Regions from separate parts of the Streptomyces sp. NPDC017448 genome, predicted to be linked through region 1. Evidence: riboswitches for the same ligand, from Rfam matches in the RefSeq annotation. Region 1 holds a riboswitch; each other region holds the start of a gene.

Region 1 (7,415 bases):
GCCGAAGGAGAGGACGGCCCCGGCGGCCGCGTCGATGGAGGCGCGGACGACCGTGTCCACGCCGCGCGGGGCCATCGCCTGGACGACGGGGAGCAGTTCGGCGGGTTTGCCGAGGAGGCCGGTGAGGTCTCCGTACGCCCGGCGCAGCGCGTCCTCGTCCGCGATGTCGAGGCGGACCCCACCGAGGTCGGCGCGGTGGCGCAGATGGGGCGCGGTGGTCTTGAGGGCGACGGGGTAGCCGAGCCGGGCGGCGGCGGCGACGGCCGCGTCGGGGTCGGGGGCGGGCAGCGTGGGGCGTACGCCGATGCCGTAGCGGCCGAGGAGTTCACGGGCCTCGTCAGGGCCGAGCCGGTGGCCCCGCGGGTCGGGGGCGGCGGCCAGGCGGGCCTCGATCAGGGCAGCGGCCCCCGCCTCGTCGATGGTGTCGTCGAGGAGCTCGGGGACCTTGCCGGGCACGGCCGCCTGCCGTCGCCACTGGGCGTACTTCACGGCCTCCGCCAGGGCCCGTACGGCGCGTTCGGCGGCGGGGTAGGCGGGGATGCGGCCTGGGCGGGGCAGGGGGCCGGGTTCGGGGGCCGGTACTCCCGGGGCGGAGGAGGACGCCGGGGGCGTGGCCGGGGCGCCTGTCGCCGTCCGGGCCGCGGTCGCTGTGCGGCGGGCGGTCGACGCGTCGAGGCCGGCCGTCCCGGGGGGCGGCTGGGCCCCTGCCCGGTCGGTGGCCGCTTCCGGGGGCGCGGTCCGGGGCGCGGCGGGCCGGTGGTGCGGGGCGGCCGTGCTGCTGGCGGCGGCCAGCGCCTCGGCGAGACCGCCCAGCTCGACGTGGACGACGGCCACCGGCTTGGCCGAGCCCCCGGCCACGGCCGTGTGCAGGGCGGCGGCCAGCACCTGCCCGTCGCCGGTCTCCGCCTCTCCGTCCTCCCCCACCCGCGGAATGGCGGTGACGATCACGGCGTCGCAGGTGGCGTCCGCGAGCGCCTCGGCCAGCGCGTCCCGGAAGTCCTGCGGGGAGGCGGCGGTGGTGAGGTCGATCGGCGGGCGCGGGCGCAGCCCCTCGGCGAGGCAGGCGTCGTACGTCAGGAGGCCGAGGGACTCGGAGTTGCCGAGGATGGCGACCCGGGGGCCGGACGGGAGGGGCTGGCCGGCCAGCAGGATGCCGGCGTCGACCATCTCGGTCACGGTGTCGACCCGGATGACGCCGGCCTGGCGCATCAGCGCGGAGACCGTGGCGTCGGGGATACGGCTGACCGGGACGGTGTGGCCGGGCGGGTTGGTTCCGCTGTGCCGGGCGCCCTTCACCACGACGACGGGCTTGACGGCGGCGGTCCGGCGGGCGAGACGGGTGAACTTGCGGGGGTTGCCGAGGGATTCGAGGTAGAGCAGGGCGACGTCGGTGTCCGGGTCCTCGAAGGAGTACTGGAGGAAGTCGTTGCCGGAGACGTCGGCCCGGTTGCCCGCCGAGATGAACGAGGACAGGCCCGCGCCGCGCCGGTGGAGGCCGGAGAGCAGGGCGATGCCGATCGCGCCGGACTGGGTGAAGAGGCCGATCCGGCCGCGTGCGGGCGGTTCGGGGGCGAGCGAGGCGTTCAGCCGGACGGCCTCGGCGGTGTTGATGATGCCGAAGGCGTTGGGGCCGATGATCCGCATGCCGTACGAGCGTGCCTGGCGGACCAGTTCCCGCTGGAGCTCACGGCCCTCGGCGCCCCGCTCGGCGTATCCGGCGGAGACGACGACCAGCCCCTGGACGCCGTGCTCACCGCAGTCGGCGACGGCCTCGGGAACCCGGTGGGCCGGAACGGCGATGACCGCGAGGTCGACCTGCTCCCCGATCTCGCCGAGCGAGCGGTGGGCGGGGACACCGTCGAGCGTGGCCGGGCCCCCGTCGAAGGCGTGGTTCACCGCGTAGGCGCGGCCGGTGTACCCGGCGGCGAGGAGGTTGCGCAGGATCGTGCGTCCCACCCCGCCGGGGGCGCGGCCGGTGCCGATGACGGCGACGGAGCCGGGGGCGAGGAGGCGCTGCACCGATCGGGCCTCGGCGCGCTGTTCGCGGCCGCGCTGGACGGCGAGGGACTTCTCGGTGGGTTCGAGGTCGAGGGTGAGGTGGACGGAGCCGTCCTCGAAACTGCGGCGCTGGGTGTAGCCGGCGTCCCGGAACACCTTGATCATCTTGTTGTTGGCGGGGAGCACCTCGGCGGCGAACCGCCGGATGCCGCGCTCCCGGGCGACCGCGGCGATGTGTTCGAGCAACGCCGAGGCGACGCCCCGCCCCTGATGGGCGTCCTGGACGAGGAAGGCGACCTCGGCCTCGTCGGCGGGGGCGGAGGCGGGGCGGCCCCGGTCGTCGATGCGGTCGTAGCGGACCGTTCCGATGAACTCGCCGCCGATCGTGACCGCCAGCCCCACCCGGTCGACGTAGTCGTGATGGGTGAAGCGGTGCACGTCACGGTCGGATAGCCGGGGGTACGGGGCGAAGAAGCGGTAGTACTTCGACTCGTCGGACACCTGCTCGTAGAAGCTGACCAGTCGCTCGGCGTCGTCCGTGGTGATCGGCCTGATGCGCGCGGTGCCGCCGTCGCGGAGCACCACGTCCGCTTCCCAGTGGTCGGGGTACGCGTGATGCGGACTCTGCTCGGGCATGGGCTCCATGCGCAAAGCCTACGGCGGGGGCCCCGGTCGCGGGGGCTCCGGCGCCGGGGCAGTCTGAGGAGCCCCGAACCGGGGCGTCCGGAGCCCCGGCCGGACAGGAGGCGGCCGGGCACAGCACCACGCACTGCATGAGAGACTGGTCTAGACAACCGTTGATATGTGAAGGGCAGAACCATGGCTGAGCGCCGCGTAAACGTCGGTTGGGCCGAGGGCCTGCACGCCCGCCCCGCTTCCATCTTCGTCCGGGCCGCCACGGCGTCCGGCGTCCCCGTGACGATCGCCAAGGCCGACGGCAACCCGGTGAACGCCGCCTCCATGCTCGCCGTGCTGGGCCTGGGCGCGCAGGGCGGCGAGGAGATCGTGCTCGCCTCCGACGCAGACGGTTCCGAAGCCGCGCTGGACCGGCTGGCGAAGCTGGTCGCCGAGGGGCTGGAAGAGCTTCCCGAGACCGTCTGACCCTTTTTTCCCGGCCGCGCCTTTCGGTCGGACACGGATGCGCGAAAGAGCCGTGATCCCCTGAGGGGATCACGGCTCTTTCGCGCGCGGGGAAAGGCGTCGGGTCAAAAAATCCGGAAGGGCGGGCAACACGAAGCTCTTTCCCTCTTTCTCTTCTCCCTTTATACGCATTCCCTGTCAACGGCGGATTTCTGCGGTGTTTACGCCGTGTTGCGAAGCGCTCACGCGGGCGGGCGGGGTGCGGCGACCCGGGAGAGGCGGGTGGCGCAGTCGGTGGGTCCCGGCGACGCGTTCGGCGTGCCGGGCGCCGAGGGCCCTCGCCCGCTCCGCGTCGCCCCGCGCCACGGCGTCCACGATCGCCCCGCGCTCGACCCAGTAATCGACCGGGCGGTCCGGCCGGTCGACCGTGTACATCCAGGCGATCTTGTAGCGGAGCTGGGTGAGCAGCGCGATGAGGCCGGGGCTGCCGGACGCCTGGGCGAGGGTCTCGTGGAACCAGCCGCCCAGGGCGCGCACGTCCTCGCCCTCACCCCGTCCGGCCCGCTCCTGTCCCAGCCTGACCAGGCCCCGCAGCACCTTGAGATGAGCCTCCGTACGGCGGCGGGCGGCGCGTGCCGCGCTCAGCGGCTCCAGGAGCGTCCGCATCTCCAGGAGGTCGGCCGCCTCCTGCGCGTCGAGCTCGGCGACACAGGCGCCGGCATGTCTGCGGATGACCACGAAACCCTCGGACTCCAGCGTGCGCAGGGCTTCGCGGACCGGGACGCGGGAGACTCCGTGACGGCGGGCCAGCAGCTCCTCGGTGAGGCGGCTTCCGGGGGCGTGGACACCGGAGACGATGTCGTCACGCAGGGCCCTGCATACCGAATGCGCGGGAATGCGCATGTCCGAACCTCCGTCTCGATCCCCGCAAAACGCGGCCGTCCGACGTCTGTTCCGCGACTCTAGGGCAATCCGCCGGAATTTCCGATGGCGATCCGGAATGCAGAGATGTCTTTGACGCCTTCGGGGCGGAATGGCCGAAGGCCCCGGCGCACGCCGGGGCCTTCGGGAGGGATCGCGCGGAAAGGCGTCAGACGTTCACGCCGTGGGAGCGCAGATAGCCGACCGGGTCCATGTCGGAGCCGTAGTCGGGGGTGGTGCGGGCCTCGAAGTGCAGGTGCGGGCCGGTGGAGTTGCCGGTGGAGCCGGAGAGGCCGATCTGCTGGCCGGAGGAGACGCTCTGGCCGACGGAGACGCCGATCGAGGAGAGGTGGCCGTACTGGGTGTACGTGCCGTCCGCCATCCGGAGCACGATGTTGTTGCCGTAGGCGCCGCCCCAGCCGGCCTCGACGACCGTACCGGCGCCGACCGCGACGACGGAGCTGCCGGAGGCGGCCATGAAGTCCACGCCGGAGTGGCTGCCGGACGACCAGAGCGAACCGCCGCTCTTGTAGCCGGTGGTGACGTGGGATCCGGCGACCGGGAGGTGGAAGGCGTTGAGGCGGGCGCGCTCGGCGGCACGGGCGGCGCGGGCCTTCTCCGCGCGGACCTCCTTGGCGCGGGCCTCGGCCTTGCGCTCGGCCTCCGCCTTCGCCTTGGCCTCGGCGGCGGCCCGGGCCTTCGCCCGGGCGGCCTCGTCGGCCTGCCTCTTCTGGGCGTCGGCCTGCGCGTCGATCCGGTCCGCGAGCGTGGCGTTGAGCTCGACGGCCTGGGAGAGACCGGTCTCGGTGACCTTGGCGGCCTCGGTGTCCGCGGCGAGCGCCGGAGTGGACAGCGAGCCGATGACGCCGGTGGTGGCCAGGGTCGCGATGCCGGCGGCCCGGACGCTCCGGCGCGTGAGACGGCTCGGGGCACGGTGCTTCCCGGTGGCACGGGTGAACGCCATGGAGGGGCTGTTCCTTTCCTTCCTTCTCGCCTACCGGGTTAGCTGACGGGTTCGGAGCAGGAAGGTCTCCTACGGAGTCCCGTACCGGTTCACGGCTCGGGCCTCCGATTCACCCCAGGGACTGCGATGGGTCCCCGGCTCCCCAGGCTCGCGCCTGACGGGGACTCGGCGATGGCTGCCCGGCGCCACGGACGCGGCACAAAGGTGGCGGACAGCCGAGCCGACGCTAGGCGGGCGGGCTCCCCCGCGCCAAACGGTGCGGCGGATGTGTCACGCATCCCACAGGCCAGACAGCCACATATCATCCTGAAAGCGCCTGAAGCTAAACAAAGGGACAAAAGGCATGGACCCCGACGAAGTGCCTTCCGTCGGGGTCCAGTTCACGGCGGTGCGCCGCAGGAGGCGTCAGCCGGCGACGACCGACACCTCGCCGATGCCGAGCGCCTTCACGGGCTCCTCGATCTGCGCCGCGTCCCCCACGAGGACGGTGACGAGCCGGTCGACCGGGAACGCGTTGACCACGGCGGCGGTCGCCTCCACGGTGCCGGTCTCGGCGAGCCGGGCGTAGAGGTGGGCCTGGTAGTCGTCGGGGAGGTGCTGCTCGACCTGGTCGGCCAGCGTGCTCGCGACGGAGGCGGCGGTCTCGAACTTCAGCGGGGCGACGCCCACCAGGTTCTGCACGGCCGTCTCGCGCTCGGCGTCGGTCAGCCCCTCGGCGGCCAGCGTCCGCAGGACCTTCCAGAGGTCCTCCAGCGCCGGTCCGGTGGACTCCGTGTCCACCGAGCCGCTGATCGCGAGCATGGCGGCGCCGCCCGAGTCGGGGCCGGAGGAGCGCAGCACCTGGGCGAAGGCGCGCACCCCGTAGGTGTAGCCCTTCTCCTCGCGCAGCACCCGGTCCAGCCGGGAGGTGAGGGTGCCGCCCAGGCAGTAGGTGCCGAGCACCTGGGCGGGCCAGACGCGCTCGTGCCGGTCGGCGCCGATCCGGCCGATGAGCAGCTGGGTCTGGACCGCGCCGGGGCGGTCCACGATGACCACGCGGGCGGTGTCGTCCGCGGTGATCGGCGGCACCGGGCGGGTCTGTCCGGCGTTGCCCGTCCAGTCTCCGAGGGTCTCCGCGAGCAGCGCGTCCAGATCGATGCCGGTGAGGTCGCCGACGATGACGGCCGTGGCGGTGGACGGGCGGACGTGCGCGTCGAAGAAGGCGCGCACGGCGGCCGCGTCGATCCGCCGGACCGTCTCCTCGGTGCCCAGCCGCGGCCGGGACATCCGGGAGGTGGCCGGGAACAGCTCCTTGGAGAGCTGCTTGGCGGCGCGCCGGGACGGGTTGGCCCGCTCGTGCGGGATCTCGTCGAGCCGGTTGCCGACGAGGCGCTCGATCTCGCTCTCGGCGAAGGCCGGGGCCCGCAGCGCCTCGGCGACCAGCCCGAGGGCCTTGGCCAGCCGGGAGGCCGGGACCTCCAGGGAGACCCGGACGCCGGGGTGGTCCGCGTGCGCGTCGAGCGTGGCGCCGCAGCGCTCCAGCTCGGCGGCGAACTCCTCGGCGCTGTGCTTGTCGGTGCCCTCCGAGAGCGCCCGCGACATGATCGTGGCCACGCCGTCCAGGCCCTCGGGCTCGGCCTCCAGCGGCGCGTCCAGGAAGATCTCCACCGCGACGACCTGCTGGCCGGGGCGGTGGCAGCGCAGCACGGTCAGCCCGTTGGGGAGCGCGCCGCGCTCGGGGGCCGGGAAGGCCCAGGGGCGGGCCGTGCCGGGGGTGGGCTGCGGGTGGAACTCCATGGCTACTCCAGTCACGGCGGCGTCGCTCACTTGGCCGCCCCCTCGTGCGCGTCGTCGGTGCCCTCGTCGGCCTGCTCGGCGTCGGCCTCCCCGGCCGGCTCGACGGGCTCGTAGACCAGCACGGCCCGGTTGTCGGGGCGCAGGGCCGCCGCGGCCGCCGCGCGCACCTCCTCGGCGGTGACGTCCAGGACCCGGCCGACGGCGGTCAGGGCGAGCTGGGGGTCGCCGAACAGGACGGCGTAACGGCACAGTTCGTCGGCGCGGCCGGCGACCGTGCCGAGCCGGTCCAGCCACTCGCGCTCCAGCTGCGCCTGGGCCCGCTCCATCTCCTCCGGGGTCGGGCCCTCGGCGGCGAACCGGGCCAGCTCCTCGTCCACGGCGGCCTCGATCTGCGCCACCTCCGCGCCGCCGGACGTCTTCACGTCCAGCCAGCCGAGCGAGGGGGCGCCGGCGAGCCGCAGCAGTCCGAAGCCCGCCGCCACCGCCGTGCGGTCGCGGCGGACCAAGCGGTTGTGCAGCCGGGAGGACTCGCCGCTGCCCAGCACCGTGAGCGCCAGATCGGCGGCGTCGCAGGCGCGGGTGCCGTCGTGGGGCAGGCGGTAGGCGGCCATCAGGGCGCGGGCGGGGACCTCGGCGGTGACCACCTCGCGCCGCTCCTCGCCGATGGTCTCGGGCA
Region 2 (7,415 bases), on a different contig from region 1:
ACGTCCTGTACATTTTTTACGGACGGACCGACAGGTGATCCGGCCCGGGGCCGTCACGCCCTCGTGCGCACTCAGGAGAAAGGCACCGCCATGATCCGCTCCACCGCCCGTTACGCCCCCGCGGCCCGTTACGTACTGCCGGAGTTCACCGAGCGCACCGCGACCGGGACCCGCACGCTGGACCCCTACTCCAAGCTGCTGTCCGAGCGGATCGTCTTCCTCGGAACCCCGGTGGACGACACCGCCGCGAGCGACCTCATCGCCCAGCTCATGTATCTGGAGCACGCCGATCCGGACCGGCCCGTCTCGCTCTACATCAACTCCCCCGGCGGCACGTTCGGCGCCATGGCCGCGGTCTACGACACGATGCGGTTCCTGGCCTGCGAGGTCGAGACCTTCTGCCTCGGCCAGGCGGGCTCCTACGCCGCCGCCCTGCTGGCGGCCGGAGCGCCGGGCCGCCGACATGCGCTGCCCGGTGCGCGGGTAGTCATCCAGCAGCCCGCACTGGAGGAGCCGATGCGGGGCCAGCCGTCCGACCTGGAGATCCACGCGCGCGAACTGATGCGCACCCGCGAGATGTTCGCCGCCATGCTGGTCCGGCACACGGGCCGGACTCCGGAGCGGATCACCGCCGACATCGAGCGCGACACCATCCTCGACGCACAGGCCGCCCTCGCCTACGGGCTGGTCGACCACGTCGTGGAGAACCGCTGACGCCCCCGCCCGCCCCACGCCACGAGGTGAACCGCCGATGGAGCCACCCGCGTTCCCGCCCTTGCCCGCCCTGACCCGCGCCGAGGGCGAGTTCGTCGACTGCTATCTGGCCGTGCTGGACCAGGTGGGGCGGATCAACCCGGCCCACGGCGGCGACACCTACGGCGCACTGCGCGCCGCCCAGGCCCTGGCCTCCGGGGCGGCCGCGCTGCGCGACGCCCTGGCGCTGATGCACGAGCGCGGCGAGTCGCGCCTGCACGCGGCCACGCTGGCCCGGGCCCTGCGCGTCCTGGACGGGGAGCGCCGGGCAGGCCGGGTCGCGATGCCGCCGCCCGCGAACTGACCGGCACCGCAGGCCGGGTTCGGGGTACCCGAGCGGCCGGGGGGCGGTACGGGAGCGGAACCGGCCGCGCGGTACGGAAACGGGGGAAGCGCCTTACGGCAGCGGACCGGTCGGCGCGCCGCACGACACGCCCGATCCGGCACTCCATTTTCCTCGCTCGTTCGGCGTAGACGATCACTCGTGTGAGCGATGGCTCAACTTGCGTTCCGCCCGCGGGCTGTACTCGAAATATGCCCTTTCGCCGCTGGTGCGCGGGTGTGCGCGGGGCCCGTCGGCGGGGGTGAATCCGGCCTGCCCACTCGAATGGATCAGGGGTGAGGAGACTCACAAATCACCGTTTCCGCTCGGAAATCCGGCACGGAGTGCGTCAAGATCCCTGGGACGACAAGCCCCCGCCACCGCGGCGGGGCGGTCCGGGCGGACGCCGAGTCCTGCCGCCGCCCGGATGACTGGTCGACAGAAAGTGGATCGGCAGGAGTGGAGGACCCGAGCACAACGGGCCGACCGGGAGACCGGGAAGCCCTCGGGGTGAAGCCGCGACGCGGCCGGGCAACTTCGCCAGCCCGAACCCGACAGGTCATCCTTCACAGGCGGCTGACGAAGGGTTGCGCATGCCCGCGCAGGTTCATGTCCCGTCTCTGTTCGCCCGGGTCGGCACGGCCTCGGCACTCACCCTGGCCGTGACGTCCACGATGCTGGCGCCCGGCCTGGTGAGCGACGCCGAAGCGGCCACCCACTCGACGAAGGCCCTGAAGGTCGCCGCGTCGAAGAAGGGGTCCCCCTACAAGTACGGCGCGGCCGGTCCCCACCGCTTCGACTGCTCGGGGCTGACGGTCTACTCGTTCAAGAAGGCGGGGAAGAAGCTTCCCCGCACGGCACAGCAGCAGTACAACAAGACCCGCCATATCACGAAGTCGCAGCGCAAACGCGGCGACCTCGTCTTCTTCCATTCGGGGCGCAGCGTCTACCACGTGGGCATCTACGCCGGAGCCGGCAAGATCTGGCACTCCCCCAAATCGGGAGACGTGGTGCGACTGGCGAAAATCTGGTCCAAGAGCGTCTGGTACGGACGGGTCCGCTGACCCACCGGCCGGACGCTCTCTCCTTGCGGGGCCGCACGAGCGCCCCCTCACGGACGTCACGGGCGGCCCCCGCACGGCCGCGGGCCGCCCGGACCGCCCCCTCCTGGGCGGGGACGGCACCTCAGCGCAGCAGCGGGCCGGTCACCAGGACCAGCCCCAGTCCGGTGAGCGCCACTCCGCTGCCGCCCTCGATGGCGCGGGCGGTACGCGGTCGGCGCAGCCATCGGCCCAGCCGGTCCACGAGCAGGGCGACGGCCGGGAACCAGATCAGCGCCAGCACCACCACGACGGCCGCCAGAAGCAGGGTCCGGGGCAGCGGCGGCTGCCCGGGGGGCACGAACTGGGGCAGCAGGCTGAGGAAGAGGACCGGGGCCTTCGGGTTGAGCGCGTTGGTCAGGAACCCCTGGCGCAGCGCGCGTCCGAACCCCCGGGGCGCGGGCCGCCGCGGTCCGTCCTCCACCGCCTCCTGCTCCGCACCGCTCCGCCGGAGCGTCGCGTACAACGCGCTGATCCCGAGGTGGAGCACGTACGCCCCGCCGAGCAGTTGGACGGTGCGGAAGAGGGCCGGCACGGCCACCAGCACGGCGGCGAGCCCCGCGACCGCGAGGGCGGTGTGCACCAGCAGCCCGCCGGCGACGCCGAGCGCGGTGGCCAGGCCGGCGGCGCGGGAGGCCAGGGCATTGCGTACGACCACGGTGAAATCGGCGCCGGGCAGCGCGACCATACCGGCGGCGACCCCCGTGAAGGCGATCAGTTGTGCGTCCATGGGGACCACCTTGGACCTGCGAAGCCTTTAGCGTGTACTTGCAATCTCCTGGGTCTGCCTAAAGGAACGCTTCATGTACGATCCGACGCGCCTCGCCGCGCTCGTGGCGGTCGCGGAGGCCGGATCGATCACCCGGGCCGCCGCCCGCCTGGGCTACACCGCGCCCGCGCTCTCCCAGCAGCTGGCCAAGCTGGAGCGGGAGGCCGGGGCCGCCCTGCTGGTACGCCACCACCGCGGCGCCCGGCTGACGGCCGCGGGCGAACTGCTGGCGGGCCGGGCCCGGCGGGTTCTGGACGAACTGGACCAGGCGCGCCACGAGCTGGCGCGGCTGGCCGGGCTCTCGGGCGGCCGGCTGCGGGTGGGGACGTTCACGACGGCCGGCATCCATCTGCTGCCCCCGGTCCTGAGCGCGTTCCGGCGCGCCCATCCGGAGGTGGAGCTGGCGGTCGCCGACCACGAACCGCCCGGCGGGATCTCCGCGGTGGCCGCGGGCGACGTGGACCTCGCCCTGACCCATGCCTACGAACCCGGGGGCGTCGCCCCTCCCCCGGCGGGTGTGGTCGTCGAGCCCCTGCTGGTCGAGGAGCTGGTGCTGGTCACCTCGGCGGGCCACCGGCTCGCGGAGGGCGCCGGGCGGCTGCCGGTCGCGGAGCTGGCGGGGCGGCCGCTGATCAGCAGCGCGCCCACGCATCCGCCTCGGCGGGGGGTGGAGAACGCGCTCGCCGAGGCCGGGGCGACCCCGGCGGTGGTCTGCGAATCGCCGGGGTACGCCCTGGTGTGCGCGCTGGTCAGCGCGGGGCTCGGGGTGGCGGTGGTGCCGGAGATGGTCGCCTCGATGGCTCCGGCCCCGCTGTCGGTACGGCGGCTGGAGCCCGCGTCGTTCCGCCGGACCATCTCGGTCGTGCACCGGGGCGAGAGGTCGAGTGCCGCGGCGGCCACGCTGCTCGCGCTGCTGCGCAGTGGTTTCGGCCGCGGGGGCACGGCCCCCGCGGGCTGAGCGTCAGCGGGGCGCGCCCTGGAGCGGAACGGCCCAGGGGAGGGCCAGCCAGACCGTCTTGCCGCCCTCGGCGGTCGGGGTCACCCGGAGCCGCCCGCCGCACTCCTTGGCCAGCGACCGGATGATGGCCAGGCCCCGGCCGTTGTCCTGCCGTACGGCGGCGGGCAGGCGCTGGGGCCATCGGGGGTGACTGTCCGTGACGCCGACGTACAGCTCCTCGTCGCGTACGAGGCGCAGGTCCACGGTGAAGGTGGGTGACTGGCCGAAGGTGTGCTGGACCGCGTTGGTGGCCAGCTCCGAGACGATCAGGCGGACGGTGTCGGCGAACTCGGCGTCGTCCGGCAGGCCCCATTCGGTCAAGGTCCTGGCCACATGTCTGCGGGCGGACGAGACCGAGGCCGGATCGCTCGGCAGCGTGACGGTTGCTTCCTGATGGTCTGCCATGGCGACGCCGTCCCTTTCCCGCTCCGGGCGACCGACGGCCGACCGGGATGGTGCTTCGCGTCAGACTGCCATCGATGAAGCTCCCTGTAACGGCGTTCGACCAAGATATGCATATATCTGTCGCTCGAAGCGGTGAATTCGGGACCGGTGCGGTGGTGGCGGGCGGCACACTGGCGTCTCCGCAGGCAGGGTCCGGCGACGGGCCGGCCCTTTCCGACAGAGAAGGAGACCGGCATGCTGCACGGCCCCGCCGTCCGGCGGCGCAAGCTCGGCGAGGAGCTGCGGAGTCTGCGTCACGCCGCCGGGCTGACCAGCCGGGAGGCGGCGCGGCTGCTCGGCTGGCACCAGTCGAAGGTGAGCCGCATCGAGACGGGTGCGAGCGGCGTGACGCCCTTCGACGTATCGCGGCTGCTGGACGCCTACGCCGTGCGCGACACCCGGCTGCGTTCGCTGCTGGAAGTCCTCGCGGGGTCGGCGGGGGGCGGGGGTTCGGGCTGGTGGCACGCCTACCGGGGGCTGATCCCGCCGCAGTACCGCGACTTCATCAGCCTGGAGTCGCAGGCCAGTACGGTCCGGACGCTGGAGACGTCGGTCGTCCCGGGGCTGCTCCAGACCGCCGGGTACGCGCGGGCGGTGACCCGCGCCTCGGTGGGCGGTTTACCGGAGGAGCACCTCGACTCCCTGGTCGAGGTGCGGCTGACCCGGCAGCGGGTGTTGCGTACGAACCCTCCGCTGCGGTTCACCGCGGTGCTGGACGAGGCGGTGCTCCACCGCGAGGTGGGAGGGCCGGAGGTGATGCGGGACCAGGTGCGGCACCTCGCCCGCGTTTCCCGACTCCCGCATATCCACCTGCAGTTGCTGCCGTTCTCGGCCGGGGGGTACATCGGGCTCACCGGGCCTTTCGTCATCTTCTCCTTTCCGAACATTTCTGATCTGGACGTGGTCGTTCTTGACCACTTGACGAGTAGCCTCTATCTGGAGCGGAAAGAAGACCTCGACGCGTACAGCTCGGCCTTCCGCACCTTGCAGGCGCACGCGCTGTCGCCGGAACGCTCGCTGGACCTCATCACCGGGATCGGACGCAGCTAAGGGGCCGCCATGCCAGACCGTCTCGCACCGTCCACCGCGTCACCGTCACCGCCGTCCACCGTGACGGCCGCCCCGCACTGGCGGCGCAGCAGCCGCTCGACCGGGATGAACAACTGCGTGGAGACCGCCCTGCTGGGCGGCGCGGCCCTCGCCGTGCGCGATTCCAAGGACGTGGACCGGCCGCCGCTGCGCTTCTCGACGGTGGCCTGGAGCACGTTCGTGGACGGCCTCGGCCCGCACGGAGCCGGGCCGCGGCGCTTCAGCTGACCGGAGCGTCCGCCTGCCGGGGAGCGGTGGCGACGATCGTGGCCACCGCGGCCGTGATCTGTTCCTCGGTCAGGTCGGCGCGGGCGGTGAGCCGCAGGCGGGAGACGCCGTCCGGGACCGACGGGGGGCGGAAGCAGCCCACCGCCGTCCCGGCCGCGCGGCAGTCGGCCGCCCAGCGCACCGCCGCCTCCGCCGAGGGGGCCCGGACGGCGACGACGGCCGCGTCGGGCCGGACCGCCCGCAGCCCGGCGGCGGCGAGCCGCGAGTACAGTGCGGCGGCCACCGCCCGGGCGCGGCCGGCCCGTTCGGGCTCCCGGCGCAGCACGCCGAGCGCGCCGAGCGCGCCGCCGGCCGCCGCCGGGGCGAGCCCGGTGTCGAAGATGAACGGGCGGGCGGTGTTGACCAGGTGGTCGATGACCCGGGCCGGTCCCAGGACCGCGCCGCCCTGGCTGCCCAGGGACTTGGAGAGGGTGAGCGTGGCCACGACCCCGTCGCCGCCGGCCAGTCCGGTCGCGGCGGGCGCGCCGCGCCCGCCGTCGCCCAGGACGCCGAGCCCGTGGGCGTCGTCGATCAGCAGGGCGGCGTTCGCGGCGCGGCAGACCTCGGCCAGCGCGGAGAGGGGCGCCGCGTCTCCGTCGACGGAGAAGACCGAGTCGGTGACGGCGAGCGCCCGCCCGTCGTGCGCCCCGAGCGCCTTGGCGACCGCGTCCGGGTCGGCGTGGGGGACGACGGCGGTCTCGGCGCGAGAGAGCCGGCAACCGTCCACGATGGAGGCGTGGTTGCCCGCGTCGGAGACGATGAGCGAGCCGCGCCCGGCCAGCGCGGTCAACGCGGCGAGGTTGGCCGCGTACCCGGAGGAGAGCACGAGGGCCGCCTCGAAGCCGCAGAACGCGGCGAGTCCGTGTTCGAGTTCGGCGTGCAGGGCGGTGGAGCCGGTGACCAGCCGGGATCCGGTGGCCCCCGCCCCCCAGCGGCGGGCGGCTTCGGCCGCCGCCCCGGTGACCTCCGGGCGCCGGGCGAGGCCCAGGTAGTCGTTGCTCGCGAGGTCCAGCAGCTCCGGCTCCGCGCCGCGCGGTCGCAGGGTGCGGACGAGTCCGGCGGCGGCCCGGCCTCGGGCCTCGGCGTCGATCCAGTCGAACGGGGCGTAGGACATGGGGCGGTCCCTCGGGTAGGCGGGCCTGGGCGGGGCGGCTCCGAGCGGTCGGCCCGGTGGGCACGGCCGTGCGCGCGGCCCGGTGTGCGCAGCCCGTGCGCACGGGCCGGTGCGCACGGCCCCGCCACGGGCGGCCCCGCGGGGCCGGGCCCGGTGCGGAGGGTCCGGTGCGAACGGTCCGTTTGTAGGCAGCCCACAGACCCTAACCGGGCGCACAGCAGGTCAGGGTGTGGCCATCCACACACCCTCGCCCGGCTCTCCTGTCCGGTTCCTCCTTGGCTGGAGGCGGTGCCGTACGTCAGGATCAGCTTCCATGGACCTGCTGAACACGCTGGTGGACAAGGGACTGCGGCGCGAACTGCCGACCCGTGGAGAAGCGCTCGCCGTGCTGGCGACCTCCGACGACGAACTGCTCGACGTGGTGGCCGCCGCCGGGAAGGTGCGCCGTCAGTGGTTCGGACGACGCGTCAAACTCAACTACCTGGTCAACCTCAAGTCCGGGCTCTGCCCCGAGGACTGCTCGTACTGCTCGCAGCGGCTCGGTTCGAAGGCCGGAATCC
Region 3 (7,415 bases), on a different contig from region 1:
GGCCTCAACCCGACCTGACGGGCGGCGCGACGGAACACTCTGCGGAAAGGAGGGGGAGGGCCGAGGCCCTCCCCCTCCGTCCGTACCCGTCCTACAGCTTCTCGACCGGCGCGTACCGCAGGAGCAGCTTCTTCGGGCGCTCGTCGCCGAAGTCGACCGTCACCTTGGCCTGGTCGCCGTAGCCCTCGACGGCCGTCACCGTGCCCAGGCCGAACTGGTCGTGCGTGACCCGGTCCCCGACCGCCAGGGTGACCGTGGGCTTCTCCGCGCCGCGCCGGGTCGCGAAGCCCGAGGGGCCGGAACGGGAGCGGGAGGAGGACAGCGAGGACGTGATGCCGGAGGTGGGTCCGGCGGGGGCGGCCATCGGGCCCTTGCGCCGCCAGTCCAGGTGCTGTTCCGGGATCTCCTCCAGGAACCGCGAGGGCGGGTTGTACGAGGGCTGGCCCCAGGCGCTGCGCATCGCGGCGCGGGTCAGGTAGAGCCGTTCGCGGGCGCGGGTGATGCCGACGTAGGCGAGGCGGCGCTCCTCCTCCAGCTCCTTGGTCTGGCCGAGGGCCCGCATGTGCGGGAAGACGCCGTCCTCCAGGCCGGTGAGGAAGACGACCGGGAACTCCAGGCCCTTCGCCGTGTGCAGGGTCATCAGCGTGATGACGCCGGAGCCGTCCTCGTCCTCGTCGGGGATCTGGTCGGAGTCCGCCACGAGGGCGACCTTCTCCAGGAACTCCGCGAGGGTGCCCGTGCCCTCCTCGGCGCCGCGCTCCTGCTCGAACTCCAGGGCGACGGCGGCCAGTTCCTGAAGGTTCTCGATGCGGGTCTCGTCCTGGGGGTCGGTGGAGGACTGGAGCTCGGCCAGGTAGCCCGTGCGCTCCAGGACGGCTTCCAGGACGACGGCGGGTCCGGCGCCGGACTCGACGATCGTGCGCAGCTCCTCCATCAGCGTGTTGAAGCGCTTGACGGCGTTGGACGAGCGGGCGGCCATCCCGTACGCCTCGTCCACCCGGCGCAGGGCCTGCGGGAAGGAGATCTTCTCGCGCATCGACAAGGCGTCGATCATGGCCTCGGCGCGGTCGCCGATGCCCCGCTTGGGGACGTTGAGGATGCGGCGGAGCGGGACGGCGTCCTCGGGGTTGGCGAGGACGCGGAGGTAGGCCAGGACGTCCCGGACCTCCTTGCGCTCGTAGAAGCGCACGCCGCCGACGACCTTGTAGGGCAGGCCGACGCGGATGAGGATCTCCTCGAAGACACGCGACTGGGCGTTGGTGCGGTAGAAGATCGCGACATCGCCGGCCTTGGCGTCCCCGGCGTCGGTGAGCCGGTCGATCTCGTCCGCGACGAACTGCGCCTCGTCGTGCTCGGTGTCCGCGACATAGCCGGTGATGCGGGCGCCGGAGCCGGCGTTGGTCCAGAGGTTCTTGGGGCGGCGGCTCTCGTTGCGCTCGATGACGGCGTTGGCGGCGGAGAGGATCGTCTGCGTGGAGCGGTAGTTCTGCTCCAGCAGGATCGTCGTGGCGTCGGGGTAGTCCTCCTCGAACTGGAGGATGTTGCGGATGGTCGCGCCCCGGAAGGCGTAGATCGACTGGTCCGCGTCGCCGACCACGCACAGCTCGGCGGGGGCGTCGTTCTCCCCGGCCGGGCCGACCAGCTCCCGTACCAGCGTGTACTGGGCGTGGTTGGTGTCCTGGTACTCGTCGACGAGGACGTGGCGGAAGCGGCGGCGGTAGTGCTCGGCGACGTCCGGGAACGCCTGGAGCAGGTGGACCGTCGTCATGATGATGTCGTCGAAGTCCAGGGCGTTGGCCTCGCGCAGGCGGGCCTGGTAGAGCGCGTACGCCTGGGCGAGGGTCTTCTCGAACCCGTCCGCCGCCTGCCCGGCGAAGGTCTCCTCGTCGATGAGCTCGTTCTTGAGGTTGGAGACCTTGGCGGTGAAGGACTTCGGCGGGTAGCGCTTGGGGTCCAGGTCCAGATCGCGGCAGACCAGGGCCATCAGCCGCTTGGAGTCGGCGGCGTCGTAGATCGAGAACGACGAGGTGAAGCCGAGCTTCTTCGACTCGCGGCGCAGGATGCGGACGCACGCGCTGTGGAAGGTCATGACCCACATGGCGTTGGCGCGCGGGCCGACGAGCTGCTCGACGCGCTCCTTCATCTCGCCGGCGGCCTTGTTGGTGAAGGTGATCGCGAGGATCTGCCCGGGGTGGGTGCCGCGCTCGGCCAGCAGGTGGGCGATGCGGTGGGTGAGCACCCGGGTCTTGCCGGAGCCGGCCCCGGCGACGATGAGCAGCGGCGACCCGGCGTGCACGACGGCGGCGCGCTGCTCGGTGTTCAGCCCGTCGAGCAGCGCGGCGGGCTCGACCGCCGGGCGGGGCTGGCCGCCCCGGTAGTACCCGTCCCGGGGCGGCGGGGACGCGTCGTGGACGTCCTCGAAAAGTCCCTCCGGCACCTCTTCGGGCGCGTGGTCCTCGGGGGGCGGCGGGGGGCCGTCCTCCGCGGGCTGGAGGCCGGTCAGGAAACTGTCGTCAAAGAGGCTGCTCATCGCCTCCCGAGTCTAGGCCGCCGGACCGACAACCTTCCCCCGAAGCCGTCGAGCGGCCCTCCGGGCCCGGACGCACGGAGAGCGGACGCCCACGTTCCGTGAGGGAGTGCCCGGTCGGAGGGGGCGCCGGGCCTCTGTTCCGGGAAGGTCACGAAAATGTATCGGGCATATCGCTCACCGTCCTTCCCAGCGGCGGGGGGCTTTGGCTAGCGTGCTCGCTCAGGTGATCCGTACCTCCCTGGGGCGAACCGCGCCCGACGGTCGCCTCCGCCGAATCCGTCCCGGCCCCCCGGCCGTTCGGAACCGGGGACCCACACGCAGAACCGGGGTGAATCGGTCCGCGCCCCGGCGCGCGGACCGTAGGACAGCCTTCCGTTCCGTCCGAACCCGACAGCTAACCCGGTAGGCGGTCCACGGAAGGAGATGCCGGTCGTGGCATCGCATCGCAAACCGCGTACGAAGGTGCGCTCCACCACCCCCGCCGTCGGGCTGACGACGGCCGCGCTGGCCTCCGTGACGCTGCTCTCCACGCAGAGCGCCGCGGCCGCGCCCGCGGAGCCGAAGCCCGCGATCGAGGAGGTCCGCAAGAAGGTCGACGCCCTCTACCGGCAGGCGGGGGCCGCGACCCAGGAGTACAACCGGGCGAAGGCCGCCTCCGGGACGCAGCAGAAGAAGGTCGACGCGCTCCTCTCCGACGTGGCGAAGCGGACCGAGGAGATCAACGAGGCCCGCCGGGCGCTGGGCTCCTACGCGGCGGCCCAGTACCGCAGCGGCGGCATCGCGCCCACGGCGACGTTCTTCCTGGCGGACGACCCGCAGGGGTACTTCGACCAGAGCCGGCTGATGGACCGGGCGACGGAGCGGCAGCAGAGGGCCGTGAGCGAGTTCCGTACGCAGCAGGCGTCGGCGGCGAAGAAGCGCGCGGAGGCGGTGAAGAGCCTGGAGGCCCTCACCGAGACGCAGGCCACCCTCGCCTCCAGCAAGAAGGACGTGCAGAGCAAGCTCACCGAGGCGCGCGGCCTGCTGTCCCGGCTGACCGCCGAGGAGAAGGCGCGGCTGGCGGAGCTGGAGCGCGAGAAGGAGGCCGAGGCCAGGGAGAAGGCGGCGCGGCTGGCCGCCCGGCAGGCCGCCGAGGCGAAGGAGCGGGCCGCGGCCGAGGAGAAGGCCCGCGAGGAGGCGGCGAAAGGGTCCGGCGACGGCTCGGGCGGCGGGACGGGCACGGGTTCCGGGACGGGCACGGGTTCCGGCTCCGGCACGGACAGCGGTTACGCCGCCAAGGCGGAGAAGGTGCTGGCCTTCGCCCGCGCCCAGATCGGGAAGCCGTACGTGTGGGGGGCGACGGGCCCGTCCTCGTACGACTGCTCGGGGCTGACGCAGGCGGCCTGGCGGGAGGCGGGGGTGGCGCTGCCCCGGACGACCTGGGACCAGGTCGAGTTCGGCACGCGGGTCGCCACGGCCGACCTCCGACCGGGCGACCTGGTCTTCTTCTACGACGACATCAGCCACGTCGGGATCTACCGGGGCGAGGGGATGATGATCCACGCCCCGAAGCCGGGCGCGAACGTGCGCGAGGAGTCGATCTACTCCATGCCGATCTACGGGAGCGTGCGACCGGCGTAGCCGCCCCGCCCCGGGGTGCGGGGCGGGGCGGCCCGGGCACGGCCTACGCGGGGCGGGGCGGCCCGGACACGGCCGGCCCGCCCCGGCCTTCTCAGGTCCAGACCGTGGCGATGAAGATGTTGGCGACGGTCAGCCCGCCGACCGCCATGAACACGCCCTTGTCGACCTTCTCCTCGTCGCGCTTGACGTAGACCAGGGCCAGGATCACGACCAGCAGCGCCAGCTTGACGCCGATCTTGACGTTGTTGACGGCCTGGTCGTCGGCCTGGTTGAGGCCGACCAGGGCGATGCCGGTGATCAGCATGGTCAGCGCACCGTGGAGCATCGCGGGGCCGAACCGAACGGCCCCCTCCCCCACGGCCTTCATCTGGGTCAGAAAGCCGCCCAGCAGGGAGGCGATGCCGATGACGTGCAGGGCGACGACAACATTGATGAGTACGTCCATAGCTCCGGAGCCTAGCCATGGCCAAGGTTTTACCTTCCATTGAGGTAAGCCTTCCCCGGGGACGCTCTCCGGTATCGACCGGCCCGGCACAGGGGCACATCGGTGATCACCTGTGCGCGGCGAAACGTCACATCAGGGCAATAGCTGTCATGACGCTTCTTTTCCTCGCGCCGGGATTAGCGTCCTTCCCGGACCCGCCGCCCTTCACGGCGGGCAGCCGAGAGGAAGGATGCCGCCCCCGTGGCAGCACACCGCAGGTCAGCCCATCGAAAACCCAAGCAGCGCCCGCTCACCGGCTCTGCTGCCCGCACCGCCGCCACCCTGGCGCTCGCCGGGGCCGCCACCGCCGGCTCGGTCGCCCCGGCGGGCGCGGCCCCCGCCGAGCCGGCCCCCGCCGCCGCCCAGGTCCGGGCGAAGGTCGACCGGCTCTACCACGACGCCGAGGTCGCCACCGAGAAGTACAACGGGGCGAAGGAGGAGGCGGACGCCGCCACCCGTGCCGTGGACGCCCTGGCCGACGAGGCCGCCCGCCGCACCGCGCGTCTCAACGCCTCCCGGCACGCCCTGGGTTCGCTGGCCACCGCGCAGTACCGCTCCGGCACCCTCGCCCCGGCCCTGCAACTGGCGCTCTCCTCCGACCCGGACGCCTACCTGGAACGCGCCTCCTACCTTGACCGGGCGGGCGACCGGCAGACGGGGTTGCTGCGCACCATCAAACGGCAGGTCTCCCAGATCACCCGGGTCAAGGCCCGGGCCGACCGGGAGAACGAACGCCTCGCCGCCCGCCGCGCCGAACTGCGCGAACACCGCACCGCGATCCGCACCAAGCTGGCGGACGCCCGGAAGCTGCTGGCCACCCTGACCGCCGAGCAGCGCGCCGCCCATGAGCGCTCCGCCGACGCCCGGCACGGCGGCGGCCCCGCCCGCGCCGAACGCTCCACCGCTCGCGGCGGCCCGGTCGCCGCCCCGGACTCCCGGGCGGGCCGGGCCATCGCCTTCGCGCACGGCGCGATCGGCAAACCGTACGTCTGGGGGGCGACCGGCCCGAACGCCTTCGACTGCTCCGGTCTGACCCAGGCGGCCTGGAAGGCGGCGGGAGTCGACCTGCCGCGCACCACCTACACCCAGATCAACGCGGGACAGCGCATCCCGCGCTCCCGACTGGCCCCCGGCGACCTGGTGTTCTTCTACTCCGGGATCAGCCATGTCGGCCTCTACATCGGCGGCGGCCGGATGATCCACGCCCCGCGCCCGGGAGCACCGGTCCGCATCGCACCCATCGACCAGATGCCTTTCGCGGGGGCGACCCGGGTGGCATAGTCCGCCCCACCTGTCCCGATCTCCCGCCGAAGGAACTCCCGTATGACGTTGGCGACCGCCGTCCAGGAGTACGCCCGGGCGCTCGCGCTGCGCTCCCCGTCCCACTACCGAGTGGGCCCGTTCACCGTCCGGCACAACCCCGGCTGGGAACTGAAGTACGCCAACTACGCCATCCCCGACCGGGAAACGGAGCCCACGGCGGACGAGGTGGCGGCGCTGGTCGACGCGTTCGGGGAGCACGAGCGGCTCCCCCGGCTGGAGTTCCTGCCGGCCTGGGCCCCGGCCGTCGAACCGGCCCTGCTGGCCGCCGGTTTCACCGTGGAGAACCGCGCCCCGCTGCTCGCCTGCGTCCCCGAGGGCCTCGGAACGCCGCGCCCGGTCGACGGCCTCCGCATCGCCGTCCCGGCCACCGACGCGGAGTTCACCGAGGCCGCCCGCGTCCAGCACCACGGTTTCGGCGGCGAGGGCGACCCCGACGCCGGCATGGCCCAGTGGCTGCGCGACGCGGCCGCCGGGGACGGGGTGGCCGCACTGGCCGTCCTCGACGGGGCGCCCGCCGCAGCCGGGGGCTGCTCGCCCGCGATCGACGGGCTGAGCGAACTGGCCGGGCTCGCCGTCGCCGCCCCCTTCCGCCGCCGGGGCGTCGGGGCGGCGCTCTCCGCCTGGCTGACGCGGCGGGCCTTCGACCAGGGCTGCCGGACGGTCTGGCTGGAACCGGGCGGCCCGGACGTCGAACGCGTCTACGCGGGCATCGGCTACCGCCGGATCGGCGAGAAGCTCAACATCTCGCTCGCCCCCGGGCCGCACCCGGGGTGAGGGCCGAGACCGGCCCGGGACGGCCGCCGGGACCGGGACGGCTCCCGGGCCCGGGCCGCCCGGGCAGGCCCGTCACACCAGTCGGCGCGCCGTCGCCCAGCGGGTCAGCTCGTGCCGGTTGGAGAGCTGGAGTTTCCTCAGCACCGCCGAGACGTGCGACTCGACCGTCTTCACCGAGATGAACAGCTGCTTGGCGATCTCCTTGTACGCGTAGCCGCGCGCGATCAGCCGCAGCACCTCGCGTTCGCGCTGGGTGAGGCGGTCCAGGTCCTCGTCGACCGGCGGGGCGTCCGTGGAGGCGAAGGCGTCCAGCACGAAGCCGGCCAGCCGGGGCGAGAAGACCGCGTCGCCCTCCTGGACCCGGAAGATCGAGTCCACCAGATCGGCGCCGGTGATCGTCTTGGTGACGTAGCCGCGCGCCCCGCCCCGGATGACGCCGATGACGTCCTCCGCCGCGTCCGACACGGAGAGCGCGAGGAAGCGGACCGGGTCCTCGGCCGTGCCCATCAACGGGGCGCAGCGGCGCAGCACCTCGACGCCGCCGCCGCCCGGGAGATGGACGTCGAGGAGGACGACCTCGGGGCGGGTCGCCGTGATCACGGTGACCGCCTGGTCGACGTCGGCGGCCTCGCCGACCACCTCGACGCCGGTCTCCTCGGTGCGGCCGATCTCCGCCTGCACCCC
Region 4 (7,415 bases), on a different contig from region 1:
CTGGGACGAGCCGTACTTCACCGGCACCGGCTTCCCCTGGGACTTCTCCATCAACTACCACCTCTACCGCCAGGTCTTCCCCCTCACCGCACTCGGCCGCTTCGTGCACGGCGAGCCCTTCGCCGCCCGCCCGGACGCCGCCGAGGGGGCCTGATGGGCGATCCGCGGGGGCCCGGGGGGACGGTGCCGCCGCTGTTGGTCGCCTGTGCCCTGGGTATCGAGCAGGCGGCCCTGCGCAGCGCCCGGGGCGCCCCGGGCCCGCTCCGGGTGCTGCGCACCGGGATGGGGCCGCGGGCGGCGGAGGCGGCCGTGGCGCGGGCCCTCGGGCCCGGCGGGGCCCCCGAGGCGGCGGTGGTCGCCTCCGGCTTCTGTGCGGGCCTCGCCCCGGGGATGCACCCCGGAGACCTCGTCGTCGCCGAGGAGACCCGCGACGCCGACGGCACCACCCCCTGTACGGGCACCGGCGTCCTGGTCGCCGCCCTCTCCCGCGCCTTCCCCGGCCGCACGGTCCACACCGGCCCCCTCACCGGCTCCGACCACGTCGTACGGGGGCCCGAGCGGGCCGCGCTGCGGGCGGGCGGGGCCGTCGCGGTCGACATGGAGTCCGCCGCGACCCTGCGTACCGCCCTGTGCCACGGGCCCCGTCCGGTTGCGGCCGTCCGGGTGGTCGTGGACGCTCCAGAGCATGAGCTCGTCCGCATCGGCACCGTACGCGGTGGAATATCGGCGTTCCTCGTTCTTCGTGCCGTCCTTCCGGCTTTCCACGAATGGCACCGATCCTCAACGCTCCCCAGGAGGTGAGCCAGATGGCCATGCCGCTCCGTCAGTCCATCAAGGTCGCGACGTATCTCTTCGAACAGAAGCTCCGCAAGCGTGAGAAGTTCCCGCTGATCGTCGAGCTGGAGCCGTTGTTCGCCTGCAACCTCGCCTGCGAGGGCTGCGGGAAGATCCAGCACCCGGCCGGTGTGCTGAAGCAGCGCATGCCGGTCGCCCAGGCGGTGGGCGCGGTACTCGAATCCGGGGCCCCGATGGTCTCCATCGCCGGCGGCGAGCCGCTGATGCACCCGCAGATCGACGAGATCGTGCGCCAGCTCGTCGCGCGGAAGAAGTACGTCTTCCTCTGCACCAACGCGATGCTGATGCGCAAGAAGCTCGACAAGTTCACCCCGTCCCCGTACTTCGCCTTCGCCGTGCACATCGACGGACTGCGTGAGCGGCACGACGAGTCGGTCGCCAAGGAGGGCGTCTTCGACGAGGCCGTCGCCGCGATGAAGGAAGCCAAGCGGCGCGGCTTCCGCACCACCACCAACTCCACCTTCTTCAACACCGACACCCCGCAGACCATCATCGAGGTGCTCGACTACCTCAACGACGACCTGCACGTCGACGAGATGATGATCTCGCCCGCCTACGCCTACGAGAAGGCACCCGACCAGGAGCACTTCCTCGGCGTCGAGCAGACCCGGGAGCTGTTCAGGAAGGCGTTCGCGGGCGGCAACCGGGCCCGCTGGCGGCTCAACCACTCGCCGCTCTTCCTGGACTTCCTGGAGGGCAAGGCGGACTTCCCGTGCACCGCCTGGGCGATCCCCAACTACTCCCTCTTCGGCTGGCAGCGCCCCTGCTACCTCATGAACGACGGCTACGTACCGACGTACCGGCAGCTCATCGAGGAGACCGACTGGGAGAAGTACGGCCGGGGCAAGGACCCGCGCTGCGCCAACTGCATGGCGCACTGCGGTTACGAGCCCACGGCGGTGCTGGCCACCATGGGGTCCCTCAAGGAGTCCCTGCGCGCGGCGCGGGAGACCGTCAGCAGCAACCGGTGAGCCGGTGACCGACGCGGCGGGTCCGGCCGCCACGGCGCCCCCGGGGCGGCCGGACCCGCGCGGCAGCACTTCCCCGGCCCTGTGCGGCAGCACCTCGAAGGAGAAGAGCGGGCGATGACGGACGGCGGACGCCAGGGCTTCGACCTGGCACGGCTCCTGGCCGAGCGCGGGGCCGAGCGGTACGACCTGCACGCGCGCCACCTCAACCACCAGCTGCCGCGCATGCTGCACACCATCGGCTTCGACAAGGTCTACGAGCGGGCCGAGGGAGCGTACTTCTGGGACGCGGAGGGCGACGACTACCTCGACATGCTCGCCGGGTTCGGCGTCATGGGCCTCGGCCGCCACCACCCCGTCGTCCGCCGGGCCCTGCACGACGTGCTGGACGCCCAGCTCGCCGACCTCACCCGCTTCGACTGCCAGCCGCTGCCCGGCCTGCTCGCCGAGAGGCTGCTGGCCCACAGCCCGCATCTGGACCGGGTCTTCTTCGGCAACAGCGGCACGGAGGCGGTCGAGACGGCGCTGAAGTTCGCGCGGTACGCCACCGGGAAGCCCAGGGTCCTCTACTGCGACCACGCCTTCCACGGGCTGACCACCGGAGCCCTGTCCGTCAACGGGGAACGCGGCTTCCGCGACGGCTTCGCCCCGCTGCTGCCCGACACGGCCGTCCCGCTCGGCGACCTGGACGCGCTCCGCCGCGAGCTGGGGCGGGGCGACGTGGCGGCGCTGGTCGTCGAGCCCATCCAGGGCAAGGGCGTGCACGCGGCCCCGCCCGGCTATCTGCGCGAGGCGCAGGAGCTGCTGCACCGGCACCGGGCGCTCCTGATCGCCGACGAGGTCCAGACGGGCCTGGGCCGGACCGGGGACTTCTACGCCTACCAGCACGAGGAGGGCGTGGAACCCGACCTGGTGTGCGTGGCCAAGGCGCTCTCCGGGGGCTACGTGCCGGTCGGCGCGACCCTCGGCAAGGACTGGATCTTCCGCAAGGTCTACTCCTCGATGGACCGCGTCCTCGTCCACTCCGCCAGCTTCGGGTCCAACGCCCAGGCGATGGCGGCCGGCCTCGCCGTCCTCGCGGTCATGGAGGACGAGGAGACCGTGGCGAACGCCCGCCGCACCGGCGACCTGCTGCGCGAGCGGCTGGCCGCCCTGGTGGACCGCTACGAGCTGCTGCACGAGGTGCGCGGGCGCGGGCTGATGATCGGCATCGAGTTCGGCCGGCCCGCCTCGCTGAAGCTCCGCAGCCGCTGGACCGTGCTCCAGGCGGCCCGCAAGGGCCTCTTCGCCCAGATGGTCGTGGTACCGCTGCTCCGGAAGCACCGCATCCTCACCCAGGTGTCCGGCGACCGCCTGGAGGTGATCAAGCTGATCCCCCCGCTGATCATCGGGGACGCGGAGGTGGACCGCTTCGTGACGGCGTTCACCTCCGTCATGGACGACGCGCACAGCGGCGGTGGACTGATGTGGGACTTCGGCCGGACGCTGGTCAAACAGGCGGTGGCCGACCGCTGACCGGCCCGGGAGGCGAGGGTTATTTGCCTCTGGGGCAAGTTATTTGCCTCTGAGGAAAGATCCTGGCCCAATGGTTCCATGAACCCTCCGGACGAAGGGGCGCCGGACGAGCTCCCCGGCGTCGCACCCCGCCTGCGTGACCTGCGCCGCGCCCGCGGTCTCACCCTGGAGACCGCCGCCGGCCGGGCCGGGCTCTCCCCGGCCCACCTCTCCCGGCTGGAGACCGGCCGCAGGCAGCCCTCGCTGCCCATGCTGCTGGGGCTCGCCCGCATCTACGGTACGACGGTCTCCGAGCTGCTCGGCGAGCAGCCGCCCGAACGTGACGCGATCGTACGCGGCGGCCCCTTCGCGGGGACGGAGGCCGACGGCTGGATGTACCGGCAGGCCGGCGGCTCCGGCCGTGCGATGCAGGCGCTGCGGGTGCGCGTCCCCCACGGGGCCCAGGGCGACCTGGTCCGGGTCCATCCGGGCGAGGAGTGGCTGTACGTCCTGGAGGGCCGGCTGCGGGTCGGGCTCGGCGACACCGTCCACGACCTCGAACCCGGCGACAGCGCCCACTTCGACTCGCTCACCCCGCACCGGATCGCGGCCGTCGACCGCTGCGGCGCGGAGCTTCTCTTCGTCCACTCCCTGCTGCAGAGTCCCGCCGCCGAGCTCTGCCTCGGCAGTGGGCTCCACCCGCGCTGACCGGCGCTCACCGCCGGATCCGCCCTTCGCTCCACCGGCCGCGAGGCCGACAGAGAGGACCGTCATGTCCGATTCCGAACACTACGACCCGCTGGGCCCCGGACGCCGGGCCGGCGAGGATCCGCAGGAGAAGCGGATGCCGCGCGGCCTCATCATCCGCCTCTTCGCCTATCTGGTGGCGGGCCACGTCGTCGCGGGCTTCCTCTACGTGCTCTTCGTGGTGGCCGGGAGCAAGTGAGGGCCCGCCCGGGGGTGGCCCGCCGCCGGGGCGTTCAGCCCTGGTCGAGCAGGCGCTCGCGCAGCCGCTCCCGGGTCGCCGCGGAGACCTTCAGCCCCTCGGCCAGGTAGCGGTCCGTCGTGCCCCAGTTCTCCTCGATGGCCCCGAAAGCCGCCGCGAGATAGGCGGGCCGCGCCCCGAAGAGAGGATCCAGCAGCTCCACCACCTCGGGCGACATGCCGGACTCGGAGGTGTCGGAACGCTTCACGGCGTAGCGGCGGTGGAGGTCGTTGGACTTGAGGTAGTCCTCCTCGATCGCCTCCCTCTCCACGTCCACCGCCAGCAGGGCGACCGCGATCGAGAGGCCGGCCCGGTCCTTGCCCGCCGCGCAGTGCATCAGCGCCGGCACGCTGTCCTCCGCCAAGGCGTGCAGGACCCGGCTGTGCTCGGCGGTGCGCTCCTCGATCGTCGCGCGGTACATCCGGATCATGCGGTCCACCCCCTTGCCGCCCGCGAGGACCGAGCGCAGCTGCTCGATGTTGCCGTCGCCCACCAGCCGCCAGAACTCCGCGCCGTCGGCCGGGTCCGAGAGCGGAATGCTGATGTTGCGGACACCGGGCAGCTCGATGTCGTACCCGTCGAGCCGGTGGTCGGCGGAGTGGCGGAAGTCGAAGATCGTGTGCAGTCCCAGCCCGCCGAGGAAGGCCGCGTCCTCGGCGGTGGCGTGCGCGAGGTGGCCGCTGCGGTAGAGCCGGCCGAAGGCGGTGCGCCGCCCGTCCGTGGTGGGGAGCCCGCCCACGTCGCGGAAGTTGCGGACTCCGCTCAGCACGGTCTCTGTCGGAGGGACCTGCGGCACCTGCTGCGTCACGGTGGCTCCTGGGGTCTCTGGCGCCGGCGCGGCTCGCCGGCGAGGGCGCTCCCGTGACGATACGACATGGATTCGGCAGGAAATCATCCCGGTTCACGCCCCCCGGGGCGGCCCCTGGCGCCGACCGTGGCCGACCCGGCGTCAGGGCGCCGCCCACCCCCTGTCCGTATTGGTGTATTTCGGTGAACATGCCCCGCTAACGGGGGAGATGGGAATTCGGGGGTGAGCGGGATCATATCGGTGACGGACCGTGGTGAACGCGCCCAGGGGCATTCCCCCGGCCCGTGCGGAAATTCAAGATCCGTAATCCACGGAGTGTGACGGGAAATCCCGGACGCCGTCGAATCGGTGATTCCGCCGGGCAACCGATGGCTTGTTCCACTCGTCCCGGCCGGTTTACGGTCACCGTCAATCCGGACGGACCGCCTAATCCTGCCGCCGCCCGGAATTCGCACCCATCCACACAGACGTGGCAGGAGCGGGGGAACCAGGTAAGCCGCCGGCCCGGAGCGATCCGGACCGGCTCGGGGTGAAGTCGCCGCAACGCGACCGGGCATCTCCAGCCCGAACCCGACAGCTCACCTCGCAGGCGCCGGAGAGGAAATCCCCCATGCCCGCACAGGGTAAGCACCGCCGTCCGAAGTCCGGCCCGATCTCCCGCGGCGTCCTCGCCGCCGGGACCGGTGGCGCCGCACTCGCCCTCCCGTTCATCGGCGCCACCGCCGCCAACGCGGCGGACCAGGCGGCCCCGGCCGTGAAGCCCGCCGCCGCCTCGGTCGCCGCCGCCCACACCGCCCCGGCCGCCGCCCCCGCCGCGGCCTCCTCCAAGACGTACTCCGTCGTCTCCGGCGACTACCTCTCGAAGATCGCCGCCGAGCACAAGGTCAAGGGCGGCTGGGAGAAGCTCTACCAGGACAACCGCTCCACCGTCGGCGACGACCCCGGCCTGATCCACCCGGGCATGAAGCTGACCCTCGGCGCCGAGGGCTCCGCCCCGGCCGCGAAGTCCGCCGCCCCCGAGGCCGCGCCGAAGAAGGCCGCACCGGCTCCGAAGGCCGCGCCCCAGGAGGCCCCCCGGGGCGACACGGTCTCCGCGGACGGTTCCGAGGGCTCCGGCGAATCGGCGCAGACCGGTTCCTCCCAGGCCACCGGATCGGGCTGGTCCGCCCCGCTGGCCAACCCCAACGTCACCACCCAGTACCGCGCTTCGGGCGCCAGCTGGTCCAGCGGCTACCACACCGGCTCGGACTTCCAGGCCGCCTCCGGCACCCCCGTCCTGGCCATCGGACCGGGCACCGTGGTCTCGGCCGGCAACAGCGGTTCGTACGGCAACGAGGTCGTCATCAAGCACGAGGACGGCATGTACTCCCAGTACGCCCACCAGTCCGCCCTCAACGTCTCCGTCGGCCAGACCGTCACCGGCGGCCAGCAGGTCGGCCTCTCCGGCTCCACCGGAAACTCCACCGGCCCGCACCTGCACTTCGAGGTCCGCACCGGCCCGAGCTACGGCTCGGACGTCGACCCGATCGCGTACCTGCGCCAGCACGGCGTCTCCGTCTGATCCGGCACGACGAGAAGGGCGAGGGGTGATGCGCGACAGCACATCACCCCTCGGCTTATTCCGCCTTTACCGAAAACTGACCGGGTGGTCTATCTCACCACCCGTCAACCCCATATTACGGTCGCGTAGGTCACATCGAACGGTGCAGGATACGGGGTTGTGGCAGACGATTCGAGAAACAACCGGCAGAACACCATCGGGTCGTACGCGGCGATCGGCGACAGTTTCACCGAGGGCGTCGGCGACCCCGGCCCGGACGGGACCTTCGTCGGCTGGGCGGACCGCTTCGCGGTGCTCCTGGCGGACCGGCTCCCCGTTCCCGACGAGGCGTCCGTCCCCGGTGACTCCCCGCACGGGAACTTCCGCTACGCCAATCTCGCCGTACGCGGACGCCTCCTCGACCAGATCGTCGCGGAGCAGGTCCCCCGCGCCAAGCAACTGGCCCCCGACCTGGTCAGCTTCTGCGCGGGCGGCAACGACATCATCCGGCCCGGCACCGACCCCGACGACCTCGCCGAGCGCTACGAGCGGGCGGTCGCCGATCTGAGCAACGCCGTCGGCACGGTCATGGTGACCACCGGCTTCGACACCCGGGGCGTTCCGGTGCTGCGCCACATGCGCGGCAAGATCGCCACGTACAACGTCCACCTGCGGGCCATCGCCGACCGCTACCGGTGCCCCGTACTGGACCTGTGGTCGCTCCGGTCCGTCCAGGACCGGCGCGCGTGGGACGCCGACCGGCTG

The links. A riboswitch is a leader RNA that binds a small molecule or an ion and turns the genes downstream of it on or off. The one in region 1 is predicted to bind cyclic di-AMP.
Region 2: linked by a shared signal. The riboswitch ahead of ACH4K1_RS21745 (C40 family peptidase) and the one ahead of ACH4K1_RS06965 (M23 family metallopeptidase) in region 1 are both predicted to bind cyclic di-AMP.
Region 3: linked by a shared signal. The riboswitch ahead of ACH4K1_RS02555 (NlpC/P60 family protein) and the one ahead of ACH4K1_RS06965 (M23 family metallopeptidase) in region 1 are both predicted to bind cyclic di-AMP.
Region 4: linked by a shared signal. The riboswitch ahead of ACH4K1_RS30445 (peptidoglycan DD-metalloendopeptidase family protein) and the one ahead of ACH4K1_RS06965 (M23 family metallopeptidase) in region 1 are both predicted to bind cyclic di-AMP.

What each region holds. Positions count from the first base shown of each region.
Region 1 is NZ_JBIRLM010000002.1:522,737-530,151, forward strand. Features, by position in the region: gene ACH4K1_RS06950 (GNAT family N-acetyltransferase) at 1-2,643, opposite strand, end outside; gene ACH4K1_RS06955 (HPr family phosphocarrier protein) at 2,818-3,099, shown strand; gene ACH4K1_RS06960 (GntR family transcriptional regulator) at 3,277-3,981, opposite strand; gene ACH4K1_RS06965 (M23 family metallopeptidase) at 4,169-4,963, opposite strand; cyclic di-AMP (ydaO/yuaA leader) riboswitch at 4,977-5,144, opposite strand; gene ACH4K1_RS06970 (M16 family metallopeptidase) at 5,369-6,739, opposite strand; gene ACH4K1_RS06975 (M16 family metallopeptidase) at 6,766-7,415, opposite strand, start outside.
Region 2 is NZ_JBIRLM010000013.1:87,358-94,772, reverse strand. Features, by position in the region: gene ACH4K1_RS21755 (ATP-dependent Clp protease proteolytic subunit) at 91-714, shown strand; gene ACH4K1_RS21750 (hypothetical protein) at 752-1,057, shown strand; cyclic di-AMP (ydaO/yuaA leader) riboswitch at 1,499-1,665, shown strand; gene ACH4K1_RS21745 (C40 family peptidase) at 1,669-2,139, shown strand; gene ACH4K1_RS21740 (LysE family translocator) at 2,261-2,905, opposite strand; gene ACH4K1_RS21735 (LysR family transcriptional regulator) at 2,979-3,902, shown strand; gene ACH4K1_RS21730 (ATP-binding protein) at 3,906-4,346, opposite strand; gene ACH4K1_RS21725 (helix-turn-helix domain-containing protein) at 4,581-5,435, shown strand; gene ACH4K1_RS21720 (DUF397 domain-containing protein) at 5,445-5,702, shown strand; gene ACH4K1_RS21715 (8-amino-7-oxononanoate synthase) at 5,695-6,855, opposite strand; gene bioB (biotin synthase BioB) at 7,169-7,415, shown strand, end outside.
Region 3 is NZ_JBIRLM010000001.1:553,970-561,384, reverse strand. Features, by position in the region: gene ACH4K1_RS02565 (peptidoglycan DD-metalloendopeptidase family protein) at 1-18, shown strand, start outside; gene pcrA (DNA helicase PcrA) at 92-2,530, opposite strand; cyclic di-AMP (ydaO/yuaA leader) riboswitch at 2,789-2,955, shown strand; gene ACH4K1_RS02555 (NlpC/P60 family protein) at 2,954-4,150, shown strand; gene ACH4K1_RS02550 (hypothetical protein) at 4,242-4,595, opposite strand; gene ACH4K1_RS02545 (NlpC/P60 family protein) at 4,836-5,915, shown strand; gene ACH4K1_RS02540 (GNAT family N-acetyltransferase) at 5,958-6,731, shown strand; gene ACH4K1_RS02535 (response regulator transcription factor) at 6,804-7,415, opposite strand, start outside.
Region 4 is NZ_JBIRLM010000027.1:335-7,749, reverse strand. Features, by position in the region: gene shc (squalene--hopene cyclase) at 1-154, shown strand, start outside; gene ACH4K1_RS30475 (1-hydroxy-2-methyl-2-butenyl 4-diphosphate reductase) at 154-801, shown strand; gene hpnH (adenosyl-hopene transferase HpnH) at 807-1,826, shown strand; gene ACH4K1_RS30465 (aspartate aminotransferase family protein) at 1,941-3,338, shown strand; gene ACH4K1_RS30460 (helix-turn-helix domain-containing protein) at 3,417-4,025, shown strand; gene ACH4K1_RS30455 (DUF6126 family protein) at 4,090-4,263, shown strand; gene ACH4K1_RS30450 (tyrosine-protein phosphatase) at 4,298-5,110, opposite strand; cyclic di-AMP (ydaO/yuaA leader) riboswitch at 5,553-5,715, shown strand; gene ACH4K1_RS30445 (peptidoglycan DD-metalloendopeptidase family protein) at 5,721-6,671, shown strand; gene ACH4K1_RS30440 (SGNH/GDSL hydrolase family protein) at 6,831-7,415, shown strand, end outside.